Regions from separate parts of the Cytobacillus solani genome, predicted to be linked through region 1. Evidence: riboswitches for the same ligand, from Rfam matches in the RefSeq annotation. Region 1 holds a riboswitch; each other region holds the start of a gene.
The links. Region 1 has a riboswitch for thiamine pyrophosphate ahead of FI644_RS00035 (ABC transporter substrate-binding protein). Riboswitches for the same ligand answer to the same signal wherever they lie in the genome.

Region 1 (5,611 bases):
CGTCTATCGCACAATCTAGAGTAAATGAATAGGATATATGGAAACAAACAAAGGAGGTATTTGAACATGGGAAATGAATGTGGAGGCGTTGGTTACGGTGGAGGCTTCGCTCTACTTGTCGTATTGTTTATCCTATTGATTATCATTGGTGCTTCATGGGGTTACGGTGGTTACGGATATTAATAATAGGAAAATATGAATTATAGGACAGCAAGGAGGAGATCGTGTATGTATGGATACGGCGGCTATGGCTATGGTTGCTGTGGATACGGCGGAGGAGCTGGATACGGCGGTGGTTTTGCCTTAATCGTTGTTCTTTTCATCCTTCTAATCATTGTAGGCGCAGCTTGTTTTAGATAATTAGTATTAGAAAAAGCAGGAGAAGAATTCCTGCTTTTTTTGTTGTTTAAGTAACTTTTTAAAGTGAATAAAAGCATTTTGTATTATGATACAGTTGACGGTAAACCTCCTGTATTGACATTCCTTTTTGCTTGGACAGGAAGGAAACTGAATCATTCATCATTTTTGGATGGGTAACTAAACCCTGAAATGGTCCTTCAAATGGCCAAGGTCCATCCGTTTCGACCATGATTTGATCAATTGGGAACACTTTTGCAATTTCCTGAATTTCTTCTTCATAAACAATATCAGGAGTGAAGGAAATAAAGTAGCCATTTCTTATGAGACGCTGTATGGTTTTGCTATCCCCTTTAAACCAATGAAAATGAGCTTTTTCAATCGAGTGTTTTTCTAAAAGATCACAAACGACAGGGGCATCATCATAAACGGCATGAAGCACGATGGGCATCTCCCACTTTTTAGCGAGGATAATAAAGGCTTCTAATAGCTCGATATAGCCGTGTAGTGGAAAAGAGGGATCGCCTGCCTCCATTCGTAAATAATAGGGAAGTCCTACTTCACCAATGGCAACCATTTTTTCTTTATTTGATTCTATCCAAGTTATTAGATTTGCCAGCTCATTTTCATTCGGTAATGACTGTTCAGGATGATACCCAAAAGCAGGCTTCACTTTTGAATATTTTTCAGATAATAAAAGATTTCTCCTTGCAGATTCTATGTCATATGAAACAGAAATAAAGGATTGAATGGTTGGGGAACTCGAGATAATCGCTTCAATTTCTTCATCCTTATAATGATCAAGATGAATATGGGAATCGATCATTGATTTCATTCTCTATTGCTCCTTTTTAATGCAAAGTGAATCGTTCTCTTGCTTTCCAAAAAACGATTTTCAAGTAAAAGCTCTTCATTTCTCGGGCGGCTAAAAGGAACCTTAAGCTCAGAAATAACATGTGATGGCCGGTGAGAAAGAACAAAAATACGATCCGAAAGGAAAAGTGCTTCCTCAATATTATGGGTAACAAAGAGGATGGTTGGTCTATGCGAATCCCAAATATCGAGAAGCCACTTTTGCATACCGAGCCTTGTCCATTCGTCGAGAGCGGAAAAAGGTTCATCCAGCAGAATGATAGGCTGCGGGCTTAAGAGCGCACGAATAAATGCCACTCGCTGTTTCATTCCTCCTGATAATTCATGCGGATAGGAATGTATATATTCTTTCAGTCCTGCCTTTTCAATCATTTCAATGGCTTTCTCTCGATTGATATTCCCTTGAAGCTCCTGACCTAATAATACATTATGGAGAATCGTGCGCCATGGTAGCAATGAGGGGGTTTGCGGCATATAGCTAATGGAACCGCGCTTTCCAATAATGCTCTCTTTTTGTAATCGAATCGTTCCTTCATCTGGAGTTAGCAGCCCTCCGATTAAGTTGAAAATCGTACTTTTTCCACTGCCAGACGGTCCAAGGATAGAGACGAATTCACCCGCTTTCACATCCAAGCTTAATCCTCGGATAACTTCGTTTTCTCCAAACCTTTTCGAGACATTTTCAATTGAAAGTAAACTCATTTTCTTTCAGCCTCCATTCTTTTCCAGCGGACTAGAAAATGCTCTGCCAGCAGAATGAGCAAAAATAATAAAAGACTTAATATCATAATAAATAATATAGCAACAAATACACGATCCGTTCGAAAGGAAGAGGAAGCAAGCGTCATATATACACCAATTCCTGATTTGGCTCCGAGCCATTCAGAGATGACTGCTCCCATCACGCTATATGTAGCTGAAATCTTTAAACCAGAAAATATAGCTGGCAAGGAAAAAGGAAGCTCAAGCTTCCAGAAAAGCTGTCTTCGATTAGCACCAGCCATCATCATATAATGCTTCAGTTCATTTGGTGTTTGTCTAAACCCATCTAAAGCAGCAACAGTGATGGGGAAGAAACAGACAAGTGTGATGACAATAATCTTTGGCATTAAGCCAAAGCCAAACCAAATAACCAATAGGGGAGCAAGAACGATGATTGGTACATTCTGTGATAAAATCAGCAAAGGGTAGATTGATTCTCTAACCATTGGAATAAGATGAAGGATAATAGCTGTCAGCAGTCCAACACTTGAGCCGATGACAAATCCGAGCAACGAAAGTTTAATTGTTGATTGCAGATGCTCATGAAAATTTCCCCAGCCTTCTATTGCTTCTTTAAGAATATCTGTTGGTGGTGGGAGAAGCCACGCAGGAATATCAGCTAGTTTAACTGCCATTTCCCAAATAATGAATAAAAGGAGGAGAACAAGAGCCGGTCTCCATCCTTTTAATAAATTGTTTATCATGAACGGTATTTCTCCGTTAAATCGTTCATTTCAATTCCTGAAGGCTGATATAAAATTTTTACTTGCGAAATGACATTTCTGCTCCCTTTTTCGATCATTTTTTCGTTCATTTCAGCTATGATTCTTAATAATTGTTCTAATTCACCTTCCATAGTTGTTTCCAGCGGGTGAACCTCATACTTAACTCCTGACGCATCAATTACACGAATTGCTTCATCAACGTAGGGAATGACATCCTCACCGTTTTTAGTTTTTGGTATGATTTGTATACTTACTAATGCATTAGCCATACTTTAACACTCCTCATTCAGGTAAAAATTCATTTGTAAAAGCTTTTTCAGCTTCTAATTTCTTATCAAGCAAACCGTTTTCGAACATCCAATCTGCATAGTTTTTCCAAACGTCTAGCTTTTGTTCACCCCATCTTGAGGCATCGTCTTGATAACGGGGAGCTAACCATTCCTGGCTTTTTTTCACAAGTTGTTCATCTAGATCGGGTGCAGCTTTTAATAGGATGTCTGCTGCTTCATTAGGGTTTTCGATTGTATAGCCATAACCTTTGGATGCCGCTTTAACAAAAGCTTTTACTATTTCAGGATTGTTCTTAATCATTTTTTCATTTGTTGCTAGTACTGGGGTATAATAATCAAGCTTTTCGCTATAATCGGTTAAATAAACCATATTAATTTTTTCCCCGCGCAGCTCTGCCTCCACGCCTGTCCAGCCATAATAAATCCAAGCGAAATCAATATCGCGTTTAACAGCTGTGAAGAAATCGGCATCGCCCATATTAACGATTGAAACATCTGCAACATTTGCCTTTTCGATTTTCATTAAAGAATCAAGAACGGATTTCTCAACAGGTGAGCCCCATCCCCCATATGTTTTTCCTGCAAAGTCTTTTGGTGATGTGATATTTTTTTCAGCAGGTGAAGCAAATCCAGAAGTATTATGCTGAATCACTGCGGCAACGGACACAAGAGGAACTCCTTGCACACGAGCTTGTGTGATACTTTCCTGATAACTTACCCCGAAATCAGCCTTTCCAGATGCAGTTAGCTGATCTGCACCAGCTTCACCAGGCATAATAATTTCCACATCAAGGCCTTCTTCTTTAAAGTAACCTTTATCCTTGGCAACATATAAGCCAGTATGGTTCGTATTTGGTGTCCAATCAAGAACAACCGTAACCTTTTCCAGGTCTTTTTTGTCCTTTTCCTTTGCTTGATCGTCGCCGCTGCTGCAGCCAGTAAGCAAGAGTGCGGAGCAAATGATTGTTATCCATTTCTTCATCCTTTTAACCTCCAGGTAATTTATACTTATGTTCTCCAGAATGTATGGATTTTTTGCAAAATAAAAACGCCCTTGGCATGAACCAGGGCGCATATAAACTAAACACATCTATGTATTAGAATATGTTCCCTCCGCTGGTATCAACCAGATCAGGTTCAAAGGGTTATCATCTCACTGATGAAATCTCAACCGATATACGGTTCCCCCACATTTTTAGCCTATTTAATTTGTCAAAAGCGTTTTTATTCCTAACCCATTATAACAGAAATGTTCTAATTGACTAGAAAAAAGTACTAATTAAATATATCTAAATAGTCATTCCACTATTTTACTGCATTTCTATGGAAAAAATTGAGGTGTGGAGGTGTTTAGTTTTCTATGTTACGGTTATATACGTTGTTCATGCAAGAAAAAAGGAGGGGATTGAATGAAGAAACTTGCAGCGGTTTTTGCAGGGTTCATGATGCTCTCATATCCGTTTTTCCAACCAGATAAACATTACACGTATGCTGAAACTTTAGATCATGTTGATATATATACGGTTCAAAAAGGTGATTCCCTTTTTGAGATTGGAATGAAATATGGAGTATCTGAAATAGATGTAATGAAAATTAATCATAAAAAGTCAGAAAAAATCCGACCTGGTGAAAAGTTAATTTTACCAAAATCGATTTCAAAAGAAGAAAAGGATCTTCTTGCAAGACTTGTCCATGCTGAAGCAAAAGGGGAGCCTTATGCTGGGAAGGTTGCTGTTGCGCTAGTCGTTTTAAACCGAGTGGAAGACAATCGCTTTCCAGATAAAATAAAAGATGTCATTTATGAAGATAGACAGTTTCAACCAGTGGATAATGGAGCTATTAATGAGCCTGCAGATAATAATTCTAAAAAAGCGGTCATGGAGGCACTTGCTCTAGAAGGAAAAGGAAATGACTCCGTCTATTTTTTCAATCCTGACGAAACAAGCAGTACATGGTTAAGAGCACAAACAGTGACTGAAGAAATTGGAAATCATCGCTTTGCTAAATAGGAACATCTCCAGTGTATTCGTGGAGATGTTCTTTTTTGTAATCAGGAAGAGGTGCCATGATTATGATTCCAAGGGTAAGTGGAGAAATCGTCACCACGGTCATAAGAAGGATTGACATGTGCCGACAAAGAGTGAAAAACAGGATACCGCGGTCACATGAGGTAGCACCAAGTGCCCAACATAGGCAAAACAAGCAAAACCTCGATTACATTTGCTTGTTTTCTTCAGCATCAATGGGCTGATTCCGTTTCCAGCTCTTATATTTCTCCAATTCATCAGTAAGTTGTTTGATGGCAAATGCAATGACTGCCGCATCGTCAACAATGCCGAGACCAATCAAGAAATCCGGTATGATATCAATCGGAGAGACAAAGTAAAGAATAGAAGCAATAATGAACAAGATGGATTTCTTTGATATTGCTCGATATTCTCCGCTTGACCAAGACTTAACAAGTTCAATAAGAAGCTGAAATTTCTCCCATACCCCGGCAAAAGATGCTTTATTCGCTTTTGCTTTCTTTTCAGTTTTTTTAAGTAAATGATTTGTTTCTTGAGGGTTATCTACATATTTTTTTGCTTTTGAAAGAAATTTTCT
Region 2 (5,611 bases), 860 kb from region 1:
GGCCAATAATACGTAAGACCTGCAAGCATCGCAAATACAACACCAGGAATAATTGTATTATGGAAGTGAGCAACTAAGAACATTGTATTATGATATTGGTAATCAGCTGCTGACATCGCAAGCATGACCCCTGTCACTCCGCCAATTGTGAAAAGTGGGATAAATCCTATTGAATAAAGCATAGGAACGGTAAACCGAATCTTCCCTTTCCACATGGTGAATAACCAGTTGAAAATCTTAACCCCAGTTGGTACAGCAATCGCCATCGTTGTGATCGAGAAGAAGCTATTCGATGCTGCCCCTTGACCCATTGTAAAGAAATGGTGAGCCCATACTAAACATGAAAGTACTGAAATGATAACCATAGAAGCGACCATTGATTTATAGCCATATAAATTTTTGCTTGAGAAAGTAGAAATTATCTCGCTGTATATTCCGAAAGCTGGCAAAATCAAGATATATACCTCAGGATGTCCCCAAACCCAGAATAGGTTCGCCCAAAGCATATCCATACCGCCGTTCGAACTTGTAAAGAAGTTGGTTGCAAAAAGTCGGTCCATTGTTCCCATAGCAAGAGCCACTGTTAAAACTGGGAACACTGTAACAATGATAAGGTTTGCAACTAAAGTAGACCATGTGAACATTGGCATTTTCATCATAGTCATACCAGGGGCTCTCATTTTCATAATCGTTGTGATCATATTAATACCTGTCATTAAAGAACCAAGTCCAGATATTTGGATCGCGATCATATAATAATTCGTTCCAACGGATTCGCTAAATTCATTTCCTGCAAGCGGGAAATATGATGTCCACCCCGCATCAGGTGAACCTCCAATGACAAATGAGATGTTAAATAGCATTGCTCCCATGAAAAATAGCCAGAAACTAATTGCATTTAAACGTGGGAACGCAACATCACGCGCGCCAATTTGTAATGGCACAATGTAGTTCATAAATGCAAATATGAAAGGCATCGCCATAAAAATGATCATAACGACCCCATGTGTAGTAAAAATTTCATTATAGTGTTGTGCATCAAGTAATTTACTATCTGGTGTAGCAAGCTGAGCACGCATCATGATGGCATCTACCCCACCACGAAAAAGCATCAGCAATGCGGATATTAAATACATTAAACCAATTCGTTTATGGTCAACCGTTGTCAACCATTCACGCCATAAATAGCCCCATTTTTTAAAATAGGTTAATCCAGCAATAATTGCGATCACTGTTAGCCCAATAACAACCATTGATGCATAAATTGCAGGACTTGGATGTGGTATGGCAAAGCGTTCAAAGAATTCCATCCGTATGTTTCTCCTTTCGAGAAAAGTTATTTTACTATTCTGTTATTCTTAATGATTGCTATGATCTGAATGATTTTCTTCTGATTCGTGAGAATCAGAATGTCCTTCATGTGTTTCTTCTGTTGATTCACTGTCTGATGAACCATGGTCATGCTCAGGTGGTGGTGCGAATTCTAAATGAGTTCCAGTGAAAGTCATTTGACCAAGGTGTCCAGGCTTTAATAATTCATTGTATTTTTCTTCAGAAAGTGGATCAGCCGTTTCTTTTACTTCCTTTACCCAATCATCGAAATCTTTTTGAGACATGGCAGTGACATTGAATGCATTTTCAGCAAACCCTTTTCCGCTGAAGTTAGCATTACGACCCATAAATTCGCCAGGTTCGTCTGCAGCTAAGTGCAATGTTGTAATCATGTCAGCCATTGCATATTTTTGACCGCCTAGTTGTGGAACCCAGAAACTTGTAATCGGTCCATTTGAATATAATTTAAATTCAAGTGCACGGTCTGTTGGTATATATAAATAATTGACTGTTTCAATGTTTTCTTCAGGATAACTAAAATGCCATTTCCAGTTGGACGATGAAGCATAGACAACCAATGGTTCTTGTTCTTCATAGCCTTTCGGAGCAGACTCAACGATATAGTTACTTTGTACGGAAACGAATGATAAATAAGCAACAATTATCACAGGAATTCCTACACAAATTGCTTCGACCCATGGATTCCCTTCCATGTGAGGTGGTTCATAGTCTTCACTTTGTTTTGAAGCGCGGAATTTCACCAACACATATATTAAAATAGCAAAAACAACAATAACAACTACCGACATAATTCCTATCGATAATAGTATGTCATTGGCTTGCCTTTCAGCTTGAGGCCCTTTAGGATCAAAGACCGTTAATGGTTCACATCCTGTTAACACAGTGACAATAGTGAAAAATACCGCTAATACAGCCCATTTCAATTTCATAACAGGGGCTCCTTTCTTATTAGAAATCAAAAAAACCAATTATTGTGTACATATTTTCACAATCTTCAACAAAAGAACACCTAAACATGTTCTTGCTGGTTCATTTACAATATTAACATGTTGTTAACGAAAAGAATGTGACAAATAACCGAAGGAATATTTTTACTTTATTGGATCAACTAATATATCGAAATAACAATGAATACATATAAACATTGCATTTAAACTACTTTCTTAGAGGAAAAAATAACTTTTGAAGCTGATTCAGATTTCAAAAGTTGTTCACATATTTGTAAAATTATTAAAAAGTTCTCGTAATTCTCTGTTAAATCTTTCGAATCAGTTTTTCTGAAATAATGATTATTTTTCCATATTCAATATATTTTTCCAGTAGCAACTCTCTTTTCTTCACATAATTATCCACTAAATATGATGATTCAAAAATAGTATTACATTTCATTTTCAATAAATAAAAATCCTCTCTAAAAAGTTTAGAGAGGATTTTTTATCTTTCACGAAGCTTTGTTATGTGTTATAGCCAATGAGTCATTTTTTCTAATAATTATTTGCGGTGCAGTGGCAATGACAAGTACGACAACAATTGAACATAGTACCCATGATCCAAGTGCTGTTGCTCCATTTACTGCAAAAGAGAATAGAAACGGTGACATGCCTTCTGGTGCATAGCTGCCAAAAAATAAAATACCAGCACAGAAATGCCAGAAATAGCGAGCAAGACTTCCGATAAATATAGCTGCTACAATCCAAGTAAGCGCAGTTTTCTTTTTTCCATATCTCAGATCTTTTTGAATGAAATTGTAAAATAGTCCAGCAAAACCGATGAATGCAAAAGCCAAGACATATTCAATAAATGTTTGTACAGGTGTTACTATCCAAGCATCTCCCATGACAATTTGGAGAATGCCCCACATAAAGCCAGAAATCATACTTACACGAAACCCCCATCGAAAGGCCAAGATGAAGATGGGCAGCATGGCAACTGAAATTGATATATTGGGCGTTGGCTTGATTGATGGCAATAAATCCAAAATAATGGCAAATGCTGCAAAAAATGAAGCCTCAATCAATGCGATTAAACTTAATTTTTTCATAAAAATACTCCCCTTTTCAAATGGTACGACACCTCAAGGGGAGAATAAGCATACAAAACAAAAAAACACCTATTCAATCCACATTCCTGCGCTAGAATTATCTAACAGGTTCGAAGGGTCAGAACAGCGAACTGTTCACTCTCAGCTTTACGCTCCCCTTGTGGTTACGTTTATTTAATATCCTATGTAATTATATCTTGCTTTCCAATATTTGTGAAGGGGAAATAGTACTTTTAAGGATATCTTTGCTATATAAGTTATTTAACAATATTTTCTAGTTTTTACATAAATCATCTACTATTCACACATATGTTTCGTACTTATAATGAAAAGGTACAATGAGGAGGGAAAAAGTTGAAATTAAATTTTAGAAAAGCTTCAACAATTGTTCCGATTATTGTAGGCTTATTAGTTATAGCAACAGCCATTTTCTTTGTTGTTCAGAATGGGAATAAATCCGTAACAGTCCCCTATTCTTCTGTCGAAGAATTGATTGCATCGCAAAATGGGGAAATGGTTACAATAAATGAACATATAAATGGAAAACTTACGATTATTACTGGTGATGGTAAATTTATTTCACATGTCCCGCCAAATAGTCAATTGATTGGTAAATTAGTAGAAAATTATCATGTTGAATATACATTTTCATCTAGTAGTCCATATACACCATGGATTTTGGGCGGGCTCGCTGTCTTAATTACTGCCATAGGCATTTATTTATATAAGTCTGGCAGAGGCGGCCTTGGTGCAACAAATACAATGAAGCAAAGTGTATCGAGGGCAAAGCCGCTTCCACCTATTTCTCTTGCTGATGTTGGAGGAATTCAAGGTGAAATGAAAGATGAGATCATGCAAACTCTTTCTATTTTGAAAGAACCGGAACGTGCAATTCAAATGGGTTTAAAGCAACCGAAAGGGATACTATTATATGGTCCTCCTGGAACAGGGAAAACATTGCTGGCACAAGCGATTGCTAAAGAGCTAGGTGCAACCTTCTTTTCAACGAGCGGCTCAGCATTTAATGAAATGTTTGTAGGTGTTGGTGCATCCCGCGTGCGAACATTGTTCCAAAATGCAAGGAAGCAAAAGCCTGCAGTCGTTTTTATCGATGAAGTCGATGCCCTTGCTGGTAAAAGAAAGCAGCATGGCGGTGAAGAAAGTGAGAAGACGTTAACTGAACTTCTAGTACAGCTAGATGGCGGACACTCTAATGATGGCATTCTTTTCATTGCGGCGACAAATCGGAAAGATATGCTTGATGATGCCTTTCTTCGACCTGGCCGGATTGACTTTTCGTTTCATGTGCCTCTTCCTGATACGAAAGGAAGAAAAGAAATTATCGAGATTCATACGAAAAATAGAAAATTAGCTACAAATGTAATGAACTCTCTTGAAGAACTTGCTGAAAGCACTTCTGGTTTTTCCGGTGCCGATCTTCAATCACTATTTGAAACAGCCAGTCGCAGAGCTGTACAAAATGGACAAGCTTGCATTTCAAAGGAAGATATTGATTTCGCTTTAGACAGAACCGTGCTTGGAAGCTCAACACGTGCGCTTCAGGACACAGAAACGAAAAGACGTGTTGCAATCCATGAATCAGGACACGCACTTGTTGCAGCAATTACAAAGCCCGGGTCTGTTCGTAAAGCGACCATTATTCCCCGTGGACAAGCACTTGGTTATGTTGCGCCGGTTCCGAAAGAAATGCATCTCTCGACAACAAGCGACATGCTTGATCAAGTAGCAATGATTTTAGCTGGCGGTGTTGCCGAAAGAATGATTCTTGGCGAGCACAGCATAGGTGTTGGCGGCGATGTTCAACAGGCAAAACAGATGATTGAACAAATGGTTGACACAGGCTTACTTGATGATGGTTTTACTTTAACCTTTAACAAGTCAGATAAAGAAATAAAAATGCAAGAACTTTTCCAAAAAGCATTAGAGAGATCAGAAAAGCTAATAAATACGAACAGAGTCCAATTTGACAACTTAGTAGAAGCCCTCTTAAAGCAAGAGACTTTAGATGGGACAGAAGTCCAAGAACTTGTGGATATTTACCCATCGATAAATGAAAAGCAACTCGTTCTTTCTTAAGATTTACCGGCTCATCATGAGCCGGTTATTTTTTTGTCGAGTTTTGTAAAATATGAAAGAATTATTTTTCCTGTTCATTCAACATTTATCTACATATTATAAAGGATTCCCCTCCCTGCT
Region 3 (5,611 bases), 780 kb from region 1:
ATTCTGTATTTTTCCAGTGTAATGCTTTCTTTTCAATAGCTGTCATGACGGAAAAAAGAAGGATGCCAATGATCGTCAATATCGTGATGGCTGCAAAAACCCCTTCTGCATTTAAATTGCCAGACATTCGCCTGCTGTAATAACCCAACCCTTCACTTGCACCAAGCCATTCGCCAATCGTCGCTCCAACAAGTGCATAGACTGTTGCAAGCTTCAACCCAGAGAAAAAGGATGGCAAAGCCATTGGAATGTTCAGCTTTGTAAACGTGTGCCATCGTGTTGCACCCATCGATCGAAGTAGCTCGATATATTCTTTATCCCCTGACTTAAGACCATCATATGTACCAACAACAATTGGAAAAAATGAGATTAATACGGTCACGGCAACCTTGCTCCATAACGTATAGCCAAACCAAAGGACAAAGATTGGTGATAGGGCAATAATCGGCATCATCTGTGAAATCAGTACAGCAGGATATAACATTTTCTCAACTGTTTTTGAAAAAAACATCCAAACTGCAAGTAATACACCGCCTATAACTGATATAAAAAAGCCGATGAAAAATTCAAGCATGGTTGCGCTTAAATGCTCCAAAACTAATGGCCGCCAATTTTCCAGGATCATCACAATGACGCTGGTTGGGGCAGGTATAATAAATGAAGGGATTATCTCTCCCCTGACTAGCCATTCAAATACGATTAATAGTAAACTTGCAAAAACGATAAATAGACTATAACTCTGAATCCATCTCTTAATCTGTTTCATTGGCAATCTTTTTCTCCAGTTCGTGTCGCAATCCAGCCAATTCTGTTGAATGCAGCAGGTCAGGAAATCGTGGACGCGGCAGATCTACATTTATTTCTTCTATCTTTTTGTCTGGGTGCAGCAGGATGATTCTGTCACTAAGAAGACATGCTTCCTCCAGGTCATGGGTTATAAACAAAACCGTTTTATTTAGCTCCTGCCAAATGGATAACAGCCATGCTTGCATCTCTCTTTTGGTAAATGCATCAAGAGCGCCGAACGGTTCATCTAGCAATAGCAAGTCTTTGCCTGTCAGCAGTGCCCGAAGGAAGGCTGCACGCTGCCGCATCCCTCCAGACAATTGTTTAGGCAGGGCGTTTTCATATTCAATCAGGCCAACATGATTCAGCCAATTTCTTGCTTCTTCTCTAGTAATCTGTAAATCCTTCCGGAATTCCGCTGCAATTATGATATTATCAATGATTGATCGCCATGGAAGCAGCAGGTCTCGCTGGGGCATATAGCCAACATCCCCAAGCGAAATGGACTTGCCGTTTATGGATATTTCTCCTTCATCTTGTTTAAGCAGGCCAGTTACCAATTTTAATATCGTGCTTTTGCCTGTGCCGCTTTTGCCAATGAGAGAGACGAATTCCCCACGATTTACTTGCATACTTAATTCCGAGATCACTTTGTTGTGTTGGTTTCCTTTATTCGTAAATGTGTAGGAAACATTTTTTAACACGAGCGTCATTTCTTCACCCACTTACAGTTATATAGGCCATTCTTGCTTGTAATAGTTCATTTCCCAGAATAAATATTCGTACTTTGAGGTCATTTGAAAATGCTCCTCAAGGATGGCGAGCTCCCGTTCTGGCTTTCCTTCCGCTAATTCATCCATCAGCCGTATAAGCCACTTTGCTCCTTCACCGAAGGTTTCAGAATCGTATGTTTCAATCCATTTGCCATATCGATTTGTCTCAATTTGATTTCCATATTGTTTTCTAAGCAATTTCCCAATCTCCCAGTAATCCCATGCACAAGGCAATAGACAAGCAACGACCTCGGCTAAACTGCCATTTTGGGCAACGTTTAACATATAGCGTGTATACGCAAGATTAACTGGTGTTGGCTTTGTAGCTTCTAACTCCTCACGGGAAATGCCAAATTCAGCAGCAAACTGGCGATGAAGCTCCATTTCAACATTTAATGTCTCATCGAGAATTTGAGCGAACTTCCCCATCGTATGTAGATCTTGTGCTTTTAGGACACCCACGGCAAATAGCTTTGCGTAATCGATTAAATACACATAGTCCTGTTTCATATAGTGAATGAATTTTTCCTCATCTAATTGACCTTTTCCAAGCTCTTGAACAAAGGGATGATTATGATTCTTCTCCCAGATCGGCTGAACATTTTCAAACAGCCTATCAGTGAATTTCTTTATTTTTACAATATCCATTTTATTTCCTCCTTCGAATTTCAATTAAAGCAAAAATAAAACCGCTTTCCAAATGTGGAAAGCGGTTAAATCATTACGCACAAATAGTCGTAATCATCTTACCTACTTCCCTACGCTAGTATGATCTAGATCAGGTTCAAAGGGTTACTTCTCAGCCATAAGGCGCCCCTAGCAGAAAAAAGTATTTAGTTAGTATTTAAGTATAAAAAACCCCCACTCTTTTAGACATATGAGTGGGGGTTGATGTATACGTAAGTGTTCAACCATTTACCACTTCCCTACGCCAGTGTGAACTAGATCAGGTTCAAAGGGTTTAGAACGGCCGTTCAATCTCAGTCTTTTACAAGACACCCCTAGTGTTTCTTATTTGAATTCAATTCATAGCATACCATGTATTTTGAATATTGCAAGCAAAAATGATTAAATATTTAAAGCCTCCTCTAATACTTCTACACGCCAGCCAAACGGGTCTTCATGTGTACCGTATTGAATCCCTGTTAGTGTATCATATAATTTTTTCGCAAGTTCCCCGGTTTCTCCATTATTGATTTCAAGTTGTTCATTTTGCCAGAAGAACTCCCCAATTGGCGAGATGACAGCAGCTGTACCCGTACCAAAAGCTTCTTCTAAAGTCCCTTCTTTATGTGCCTGATAGATTTCTTCCATTGAAATTTTTCGTTCAGAAAAAGGAATATTCCAATGTTCAATTAACTGAATGATTGAATCACGGGTAACACCGTCTAAGATGCTTCCATTTAAAACAGGTGTGATGACCTCCCCGTTTATCTTGAAGAATACATTCATGCTGCCGACTTCCTCGATATATTTCTTTTCTTTTCCGTCAAGCCAAAGAACTTGGGAGTATCCCGAATTTCCTGCCATTTCTTGTGCTTTTAAGCTGCCAGCATAGTTGCCAGCTGTTTTTGCATTACCAGTCCCGCCTTGAACTGCACGAACAAATTCTTGTTCAACGGAAATTTTCACTGGATTAATGCCTTCCTTATAATAAGCCCCAACAGGGGATAAAATGATCATAAATCGATAACTGTTTGAAGGTGCGACACCTAAGAATGGCTCAGTTGAGATGATAAATGGGCGTATATAAAGAGAAGTGCCCTCATATGAAGGGATCCAGTCCTTTTCAATAGAAAGCAATTGTTTTAATGCATATAACGCAAATTCCTCATCAATTGGAGGCATGCAAAGTCTCGCATTCGAACGATTCATTCGTTCCATATTTTTTTCCGGTCTAAATAATAAAACTTGTCCTTCTTTTGAGAGATATGCCTTCAACCCTTCAAATACTGTTTGCCCATAATGAAAAATCATTGCCGATGGTTCCAATGTGACAGGTTGATAAGGAATAATTCGCGGGTCATACCAGCCTTTTTCTGTAGAATAATCCATCACAAACATATGATCTGTAAAATGTCTTCCAAACTGAAGCTGGTCAAATGCCGGTTTTTGTTTTCTCGCTGCGGTTAAGCTGATTTCCATTTGATAGTCTCTCATCCACTTCTTCTCCCTGTCTTTTTAATATGTAATTCTCATGAGTTTTTTGCTTAAAAGCCTTGCTGTTTTTCAACTCTTTTAAGCGGTACTTAGTAAAAGTGAATTATTTATTTTTACAATTATCCTCCAATTCATATACTTTGTCGAGTGATTTTTTAAAAAATTCGAAAAATAAATAATTATGTTCTCCTGTCTACTTCCAAGTATATTAATGATGGAACAGATACTCTTTTTCCATATTACAAATAAAAAAGGGATGGTTTACTTAAACCATCCCTTTTCCTTCGATTGTGTAATCGCTTCTATTCGGTTTTTAACCTCAAGCTTGTCAAGTATTTGTGAGATATAGTTTCTGACTGTTCCTGTTTTGATTTTGAGCTCGTCAGCAATTTCTTTTGTGTTTTTCCCATCTGCAACAAGCTCAAGAACTGCTTTTTCGCGTTCGGTAAGCGGATTTTCTTCACTGTATACATCATCCATTAGTTCAGGTGCATAGATCCGTCTTCCGTCCATAACCATTCGTATGGAGCTAGCTAACTCTTCACTCGGGCTATCTTTCAGTAAATACCCACTCACACCTGCTTGTAGAGCCCTTTGAAAATAACCAGAACGTGCAAAAGTTGTTAAAATAATGACTTTACAACCGAATCCTTTTAACTCTTCAGCTGCTTCAAGTCCACTTTTCTCAGGCATTTCAATATCCATGATACAAATATCAGGTTGATGGTGCTTAACTAAAGTGACGGCTTCCTTTCCATTATTTGCTTTTCCGACCACTTCCATATCTTCTTCCAGGTTGAGCAAGGATCCTAATGCACCAAGCATCATCCGCTGATCTTCAGCAATTACAATTCTAATCATTCTTGCTCCTCCTTTTTAAGTCTGTTTTACAACACTTGGTACTTTCATTGTAATCGTCGTTCCATCAATCGTTTTTACATCTAAGCTGCCGTTCACAAATTCTAGCCGTTCTTTTATTCCAAGTAAACCACTGCCCTTAGAGAAGTAATATTGGTCAGGAATACCGATACCATCATCCTTAATTATAATGCATACTTCATTTGCTGATTGCTCAAATTTAATTTGGCAGAATGTCGCCTTGCTATGTTTTACGACATTTGTTACTGCTTCTTTCATACACATGCTAAGAAGATTTTCAAGAAAGATTGAAATACTTAGATGATTTACATCATTCTCAACAATAAGTGAGATTTCTGCTGCTTGAAGGATTTGTTTGACACGGATAATCTCCTCTTCCAAGCGAATCCCTCGCATTTGCGAGACCATTGTACGAACTTCGTTTAAGGCCGTTCTTGCTGTTTGCTGCACATCCTTCATTTCACTTCGAGATGCTTCAGGATCTTTATATACAAGTCTCCTCGCGAGGTCACTTTTTAGCCCAATTAATGAAAGCTTTTGTCCTAATGTATCATGAAGATCTCGCGCAATCCGTTGTCGCTCCTCTTGTTTCACAAGCTCTGCAATTCGCTGATTCGCGACCTCTAGCTGTTCCTCTAGTTTCTCCTGCTTCTTTTTATTATAAAGATTAAATGGGAGAAGGATCACGCTTATCCCAATGATAATGACAAACGGCAATTGCTTCAAAAACAATGGTTTTCCTAGAACTAAATTATAATTAATCGATGCAATTGTAAATACAAGATGGATAATATATAACGTTAAGAAGGCAATTCTGTTTTTGATATTCCCATTATAATAGGCAATATAGAAGGCAAAATAGACAAATTGAAAGATAATCGTCATTGCGGTGGAAATGGCGATGAGAATTCCCGTCCACAAGTAAACAGGCCATTTTTTCGATAGAAAAGCCAAGCGATAAGAAATAAAAAAGATAATTGTTAATAAAATACCAACAATGACTTCAATTGTCG

Region 2: it holds a riboswitch for thiamine pyrophosphate, as region 1 does, so the genes downstream of both, thiT (energy-coupled thiamine transporter ThiT) here and FI644_RS00035 (ABC transporter substrate-binding protein) in region 1, are expected to answer to the same signal.
Region 3: it holds a riboswitch for thiamine pyrophosphate, as region 1 does, so the genes downstream of both, tenA (thiaminase II) here and FI644_RS00035 (ABC transporter substrate-binding protein) in region 1, are expected to answer to the same signal.

The regions. Positions count from the first base shown of each region.
Region 1 covers NZ_CP041305.1:4,880-10,490, reverse strand. Annotated here, with positions in the region: gene FI644_RS00065 (YjcZ family sporulation protein) at 67-183, shown strand; gene FI644_RS00060 (YjcZ family sporulation protein) at 229-360, shown strand; gene FI644_RS00055 (TatD family hydrolase) at 419-1,192, opposite strand; gene FI644_RS00050 (ABC transporter ATP-binding protein) at 1,189-1,932, opposite strand; gene FI644_RS00045 (ABC transporter permease) at 1,929-2,696, opposite strand; gene FI644_RS00040 (thiamine-binding protein) at 2,693-2,986, opposite strand; gene FI644_RS00035 (ABC transporter substrate-binding protein) at 3,000-3,989, opposite strand; TPP riboswitch at 4,099-4,206, opposite strand; gene FI644_RS00030 (cell wall hydrolase) at 4,417-5,016, shown strand; gene FI644_RS00025 (YkvA family protein) at 5,222-5,611, opposite strand, start outside.
Region 2 covers NZ_CP041305.1:4,349,077-4,354,687, reverse strand. Annotated here, with positions in the region: gene qoxB (cytochrome aa3 quinol oxidase subunit I) at 1-1,310, opposite strand, end outside; gene qoxA (cytochrome aa3 quinol oxidase subunit II) at 1,359-2,282, opposite strand; gene thiT (energy-coupled thiamine transporter ThiT) at 2,795-3,394, opposite strand; TPP riboswitch at 3,461-3,563, opposite strand; gene FI644_RS21865 (AAA family ATPase) at 3,749-5,491, shown strand.
Region 3 covers NZ_CP041305.1:4,434,380-4,439,990, reverse strand. Annotated here, with positions in the region: gene FI644_RS22305 (ABC transporter permease) at 1-766, opposite strand, end outside; gene FI644_RS22300 (ABC transporter ATP-binding protein) at 753-1,499, opposite strand; gene tenA (thiaminase II) at 1,518-2,207, opposite strand; TPP riboswitch at 2,298-2,387, opposite strand; TPP riboswitch at 2,466-2,572, opposite strand; gene FI644_RS22290 (branched-chain amino acid aminotransferase) at 2,628-3,719, opposite strand; gene FI644_RS22285 (response regulator transcription factor) at 3,981-4,580, opposite strand; gene FI644_RS22280 (sensor histidine kinase) at 4,596-5,611, opposite strand, start outside.